Regions from separate parts of the Thermopolyspora flexuosa genome, predicted to be linked through region 1. Evidence: riboswitches for the same ligand, from Rfam matches in the RefSeq annotation. Region 1 holds a riboswitch; each other region holds the start of a gene.
The links. Region 1 has a riboswitch for cyclic di-AMP ahead of FHX40_RS21055 (C40 family peptidase). Riboswitches for the same ligand answer to the same signal wherever they lie in the genome.
Positions count from the first base shown of each region.

Region 2: linked by a shared signal. The riboswitch ahead of FHX40_RS14140 (C40 family peptidase) and the one ahead of FHX40_RS21055 (C40 family peptidase) in region 1 are both predicted to bind cyclic di-AMP.
Region 3: linked by a shared signal. The riboswitch ahead of FHX40_RS25650 (hypothetical protein) and the one ahead of FHX40_RS21055 (C40 family peptidase) in region 1 are both predicted to bind cyclic di-AMP.

Region 1 is NZ_VFPQ01000001.1:4,909,388-4,911,580, reverse strand. It holds gene FHX40_RS21060 (helix-turn-helix domain-containing protein) at 1-228, shown strand, start outside; gene FHX40_RS21055 (C40 family peptidase) at 435-1,406, opposite strand; cyclic di-AMP (ydaO/yuaA leader) riboswitch at 1,410-1,584, opposite strand; partial or broken gene FHX40_RS21050 (amino-acid N-acetyltransferase) at 1,884-2,193, shown strand, end outside.
Region 2 is NZ_VFPQ01000001.1:3,347,159-3,349,351, reverse strand. It holds cyclic di-AMP (ydaO/yuaA leader) riboswitch at 769-925, shown strand; gene FHX40_RS14140 (C40 family peptidase) at 996-1,679, shown strand; gene FHX40_RS14135 (glycosyltransferase family 4 protein) at 1,926-2,193, shown strand, end outside.
Region 3 is NZ_VFPQ01000001.1:816,962-819,154, reverse strand. It holds gene FHX40_RS03600 (ArsB/NhaD family transporter) at 1-97, shown strand, start outside; tRNA gene FHX40_RS03595 (tRNA-Lys) at 290-362, opposite strand; gene FHX40_RS25650 (hypothetical protein) at 493-1,233, opposite strand; cyclic di-AMP (ydaO/yuaA leader) riboswitch at 1,634-1,814, opposite strand.

The DNA.
Region 1 (2,193 bases):
ACCCAACGGGGCGATCGCGTCGTCGCCACGGAGGGCGTCACGCTCACCGAGGAGGACCTGCTCCTGCTGTCCGAGCTCGCCAAGGGCGTCACGGTCGACCGGGTCGGGCGGCGGCTCGACGTGAGCGGGCGCACCGTGCGGCGTCGGCTGCGCGGCATCTGCGACCGCATCGGCGTCGCCACCGCCATCGAGGCGGTCGCCTGGGCGGCCCGCAGGCGACTCATCTGATCCGCCATCCGGACGCGCCCGAACTCGACGGACCGGACCCGGACGTGCCCCACCGACCGTGTGGTGGCCGCCCGGGCTTCGTTCGTCAGCGGCCGAAGCCGGACTCCGCGGTGCCGGGGCGGCAGGGCGGGAACCGCACCGGGGTGCCGGCGGCAGGCGGCGTGTACCGCCGCACGCCCGTCCGTCGGCCGAGGCCGCCGGGCGCGTCAGTCGGCGATGCGGACGGCCCCCGCGAAGGGCCGGTTGTTGATCGAGGCCACGCGCACCACGTCACCGGTCCGCGGGGCGTGCACCATGAGGCCGCCGCCGATGTAGATGCCGACGTGGTGCAGGTCGCTGTAGAAGAACACCAGATCGCCGGGGCGCAGCTCGCTCTTGGGGATGTGGCGGCCGGCGGTCCACTGGGTGCCGGTGTAGTGCGGCAGGCGGATGCCCACCTTCGCGTACGCCCACATCACCAGGCCGGAGCAGTCGTAGGCGTTCGGGCCCGCGGCCCCCCACACGTACGGCTTGAGCTGCTGGGTCATCGCCCACCGCGCGGCCTGGGCGGCCTTGCCGTTCCCGACGATCGGGATGTTCATCCGCCGCGGCCTGCCCGCGGCGGCCTTGAGCTGCTCGTTCGCCTCGCGGTAGATGCTGCTCTCGGTACGGGCGATCAGCTTGGTGATCTTCTCGCGGCGCGCGTCGAGGCTCTTGACGATCTTGGCGACCTCGGCCTGCTGCCGCTGGGCCTCCTTCTTGGCCCGCTCGGCGTCCGCGAGCAGCTTGCTGAGCCGGTTCACCTCGGCGCCGCGCTCCATCTGCAGCGCGTACCCGGTCGCCGCGCCGTCGAGGTAGGCGTCGGGGTCGGCGCTGCCGACCGCGCCGAGCACCGAGCCGAAGCCGCCCATCATGTACGCGCCCTGGGTGAGCAGGTTGGCGCGCTCGCGCCGGACGGCGAGCTCGTCCTCGTTCTCGCGGAGCACGCGCTGAGCCTCGTCCGCCGTCCGCTTGGCCTTCTTCAGCCGCTCGCGCTCGCCGTTGTACTGCTCGGTCAGCTTCTCGATCTCCTCGTAGAGGGACTCGAGCTGCTTGGTGAGCCGGTTGAGGCTGGGCTCGGGGTCGGCCGAGGCCGACGCGGTGGTACCCAGCGTCAGTGCGGCGACGAGGACGCCGACCAGGAACGTGCGCAGCAGCAAGCAAGCTCCTCTCGGTGGCCGCCTACCGGGTTAGCTGACGGGTTCGGGCCGGGAGCAGCCCTACCGGACCCCGTGCCGGTCGCTCCGGCGGGAGTCCTCGGATTCACCCCCACGAGGGTATGGGTCCCCGGTTCCCCGTGCCGGTGCGGGGGCGGTGGGGATTCGGCGGATCGGCCGTGGGCACACGGCCGACATCGAAGCTGGACATTAATGCACGCCCCGGTGGCCCTCAACCGAAACCACGATTTCGTTGTGATTCGACAACCTCTCAATCACGGTCCGGTCACGGCCGCATATCCCGCCGATCCGCGGGGCGCCGTGCCGTACCGGAGCGGAGAAGCGGCACGTCGGAGCCGGTGCGGAACGGATCGTCCGGGCGGTTCCGGACCGGCCGCAAATGTGATCACATCACGGAATCGTCCGGGGATAACGGACCAACGGATACGGCAGGGCTCCGGCAGGATACTCTGACCTGTCATGGAGCAGGTCGCGGAGTTCACCCCGCCGGAGAGCGAGATCGTCGTCCGACGTGCCCGCACTCCGGATGTGCGGGGGATCCGGCGGCTCGTCGACATGTACTCGGGTGTGGGACCGCGGCTGCTCAAGAAGGCGACCGTCACCCTCTATGAGGACGTGCAGGAGTTCTGGGTGGCGGAGCACCGCGGTGTCGTTGTCGGGTGCGGAGCGCTCCACGTGCTCTGGGAGGACCTCGCGGAGATACGCACGGTCGCCGTGGACCCGGAATACCGCGGCCGCGGCATCGGCCACCGCATCGTCGGCGCCCTCC
Region 2 (2,193 bases), 1.6 Mb from region 1:
CCCGCCGTGCCGGGCGGGCGGCGCCGGGCGAACCTGATGATCGCCTCCTCGCCCCTGCGGCGACGCCTCGGTGACGTGAGCAGGCGCCGCCGCGAACCGGATCCGGCACCCCGTGCCGTTCCCGGCGGCACCGGCCCCGTGCGGTGCCGCCGGTCGCGTTCCCCCCTTCGCTCCGGCGGGCCGCCGCCGCGCCCGCGTACCCCTTTGCCGTCCTGCGACGAGCTGTTTTTTGCGAGCGCCTTTCATCGTCGAACCGGGCCGAACAATCGCTTGGGCGGCGGGTGATATTTCTCACGTTTAGTGGATGGCGCGGTGATTTATCGGCTCGTGATCTGCCGGGAAAGCGCTTCACCGGCATGCCGGGTTTCTCGGATGCTGAGATTTTCTCGGGTGTGGTCATGTTCCCGTGTTTCCTGCCGATGTGTAGCGATCATCGTTTCCCGGGCGCATGACGGCGTTTTGATCTTGAATCGTGTGGCCCATGGGGCGGATGTGGCGGTTTCAAGCCCCTGGAGGGGGTTTGTGATGCGAATCACAGAACGGTAACGAGAATGCCGCTGAACTGCGCTTTTCGTTTCCCGATCGGCCGTCGCGGAGTGAGCAGTTTCGGCGAAACGGTTCACGGCTTTGCCACGGCTGTGTAACTTTTCGGTTCGGCGGCGAGCGCGACATGCCGCTGCGGGAAGCGCCCGGCACCGGCGCCGGGCGTGCAGATAACAGATCAATATCCGGCCGCGATCCGCGCGATGGACGATCGCCGGAGCGGAGCGCGGCGAACCGCCGAGTCCATGCAGTCAGGAGGCATGGAGCCGGGGACCCAATCGGCCCTCCCAGGGCCACGGGGTGAATCGGTGATCGCACCGTAGGGCGAGACTTCCCCACCCGAACCCGTCAGCTAACCCGGTAGGCACAAGCGGAAGACCCTAGGAGAGATCCTGTCTACCAACGCGCACAACCCCCGTCTGTCTCGTGCCGCCCGCGTCACCCTCGGTGGCGTGGCGCTCACCGTGACCGTGTCGACCGGGGCGGTCGCCATCGATTCCCCCGCGGCGAACGCCGCCACCACCGAGCACGGCACGACGGCCGCGGCCCGGACCGGATCGCCGGTCCCCGCCGCCACGACCGGGATCCTGGAGACCACGACGCCGGCCGGCGCCACCCTGGGCGGCGTCGTGTCGGCCGCGGGGCGGGCGTCGGCGAGCACGGCGACCGGGAGCACGGCGGACGCCACCTCCACCTCGTCGAGCGGCACGAAGACGAAGGACGCGAAGTCCGGTGACGCGAGCGGCAGGAAGCTGAGCAGGGCCGCACGCCAGCGCCTCAAGGCGAGCAAGGCCGTGGCCGTCGCGAAGTCGAAGATCGGCGCGCCGTACCGGTACGGCGGCACCGGGCCGCACGCCTTCGACTGCTCCGGCTTCGTGCAGTACGCCTGGCGGAAGGCCGGCGTGCGGATTCCGCGCGTGACCACCGCCCAGTACCGCCTGATCAAGACCAAGGTCTCCTGGAACGACCTCCGCCCGGGCGACCTGCTCTTCTTCAACGGCAAGGGCCATGTCGGCATGTACGTCGGGAAGGGCAGGATGATCCACTCGCCGAGCTCCGGCAAGCGGGTGCGGATCGACAAGCTCAGCGCCTGGCGCAGGTCCTCGTTCAGCGGCGCCGTGCGCCCGGGCCTGTAGCCCGCGGCGAACCGCGACGGAGCGCGGCCCCGCCCACCGCAGCGGTGGGCGGGGCCGCGCCCTGTCCCGGGCCCTCACCGCGACCGGCCGTCGCCGCACCCCGCGCGCGGGGCGCCGGGGCGCGGCCGGGGGATCGCTCCGGGCTGCCGCCGCGGCGACCGGTGTGTGCAGTAGATTCGGAGCGCGTCCCATCGCCTCCGGGGCGCACGCCAAGGCACCCGCCTCCGCGCACCGAGACGGCCCGACGTGAGCACCCTGATCGTCACCAACGACTTCCCGCCCCGGCCGGGCGGCATCCAGGCGTTCGTGCACGCCCTGGCCGTGCGCCGCCCGCCCGGCTCGGTGGTGGTCTACGCGCCGCGGTGGAAGGGGTGCGAGGCGTTCGACGCGCGCCAGCCGTACCGGGTGGTGCGGCACCCCACCTCGCTCATGCTGCCGGTGCCGTCGGTCGCCCGGCGCGCGGCCCGGCTGGTGCGGGAGCACGGGTGCGACACGGTCGTGTTCGGGGCGGCGC
Region 3 (2,193 bases), 4.1 Mb from region 1:
CATCAGCTTCTGGGAGTTCACCAAGTACGGCGCGCTCGTCACCGTGCTCAGCATGGTGATGGCGTGGGTGTACGTGTGGCTGCGCTACTTCACGTGAGCGGGCCGCGGGTGGGCGCCCGGAGCGACCGCCGGTGACGAGCGCCGTTCCGCGGGCGGGAGCACGCCTTCCGCCCGCGGGTCGGACCTCCCTCCGGCGTCCGCAGGGAGGCGAACCGGACCGGCCGGAGACATGAGCGCCAAACGCGATCTGGGCACCGCCGGTGGACGGTGCCCAGATCGCGTCTTCGGGTGCGCCGCCAGGGACTCGAACCCCGAACCCGCTGATTAAGAGTCAGCTGCTCTGCCAGTTGAGCTAGCGGCGCGAGCGACGTTCGTAACCATAGCAGTCCCGAGGCGTCTGCGCACATCGGAATCGGATACCGGCCCGGGCATCCGGCCGGCGAGGTCGTCGCGGGCGTGCCCGGGCGTCGCGGCGGCGTCGGGAGGGCCGGATCACTCCCGCCAGGCGCCGGTGGAGAACGGGACCGGCTTGCCGGGGCGGCCGGGGCCGTTGCCCCACTTGGTGATGACGTACGTCACGTGGATGTGGCCGAGGCCGCCGTTGCCGCGCACGGTGAGCGTGTTCGGGTCCCAGGTGCCGCCGGTGAGCTCGGCGAAGGTCTTGCCGTCGATGTCGAGCATGACGCCGTGGTTGGAGGGCACGCCGGGGCCGCGGTCGCCGATGAAGAACTTCGCCTTCCTGCCCTTGTAGATCACGTAGCCCTCGGTGCCGAGCGGCCAGCTCGGGGAGGCGAACAGGCCCTTCTGCATGGGCTTGCCGGAGGCGGGCATACCGGTGTCGCCCTGGCGGCCGGAGCCGTCGTCCCAGAAGTAGGAGGCCTTGGTCGTGCCGACGAGCAGCCGCCGCTCGGCCTGTGCCGCCTTCTTCTTCGCCGCCGCCGCCTTTCTCGCCTCGGCCTTGCGCTGCGCCTCGGCGGCCCGCTTCTTCGCCTCGTCCTTCTGCTTCGCCTCGGCCGCGGCGGCGGCGAGGCCCTCGGCGGCGCGCGCACCCGCGGTCATCGCGAGCGGCTGGACGTCGGCGGCGACGGTCTTGGCCTTCGCGGCGGTGCCGTTCGCGTCGTCGGTGACGCCCGCGATGGTCAGGCCCGCCATGGTGATGCCGACGAGGCCGGCGGCGAGGGGGGCGTACTTCGTCTTGACATCGTTCTTGTTCAGGCCAAAGGGGAACTTCATCGAACGGGAGGTCTTCCGTGAGGGGACAGGACTTCCACGTCGACCTCGGCACCTCTAGGGCAGAGCACAAGGCACGTGGACGGGGCGCCTGCGGCCGGAGGACGCCGGCCGGAAGACGGAACGTGGTGGCGCCCGCAGCGAAAGCGATATGAGACACGCCGCACCACGACGCGGCGGGGTTGTGCGAGGATGTGCAGGTGACGGCGCGGATGTCCGCCGGGGCCGTTACCTGGGGCCGAGGGCCGAGATGGAGGTCATCCGATCGGCCTCGGGCGAAGCAGAGGGCGGTCAGCCTGTGCTTCGGGTGCGTGGCCGCCGCGTGCTGTCGCGGCCGTCGCCCTGGTCATGGGACGGCGCCCGCCGGCGGGGCGAGGCCGTGGAGTCGGGGTTCTCCACCTGGTTCTCCTCTCCTATCTCGCCTACCGGGTTAGCTGACGGGTTCGGGCTAGGAGTGCCCTACCAGCGCGCCACGCGCCGCTGGATTCACCCCTCGCGGGTACGGCCTGCACTGCGCCGCCCGCGCGACTGGGTCCCCGGCTCCCGGGGCGCTGGGCGCCCGTGGGATTCGGCGTCGGATGGCCGGCCTCCTGGCGGAGGCCAGGTCTCCATCGGATAACGGAACAAGACACTAGTGCCTAAGTCACCCAAATGCCAAGATAACCACCCAAAACACCCAAAAAGATCTACCCCTGGGAGACCCGCGCGGGGCCGGGTGGCGGCGGTCGAACGACCCCGAACCGCCTTCCCGGGCGGCGTTCCGAGCGGCCCGGACGGGTGGCGACGGCGTCGACGGGCGGTAAAGGCCGGAGGGCCGGGCGGACGGACCTCCCACGGGCGTCCCCCTGTCCCCCCGGCCACCGTTTCCGGACATACGTCGGGGCCGGGCAGTTCCCCCTGCTGCCCGGCCCCGACTCACGCGGCCCGTTTCGGCGCCTCCCCCAAAGCGCCACGGGTCCCGCT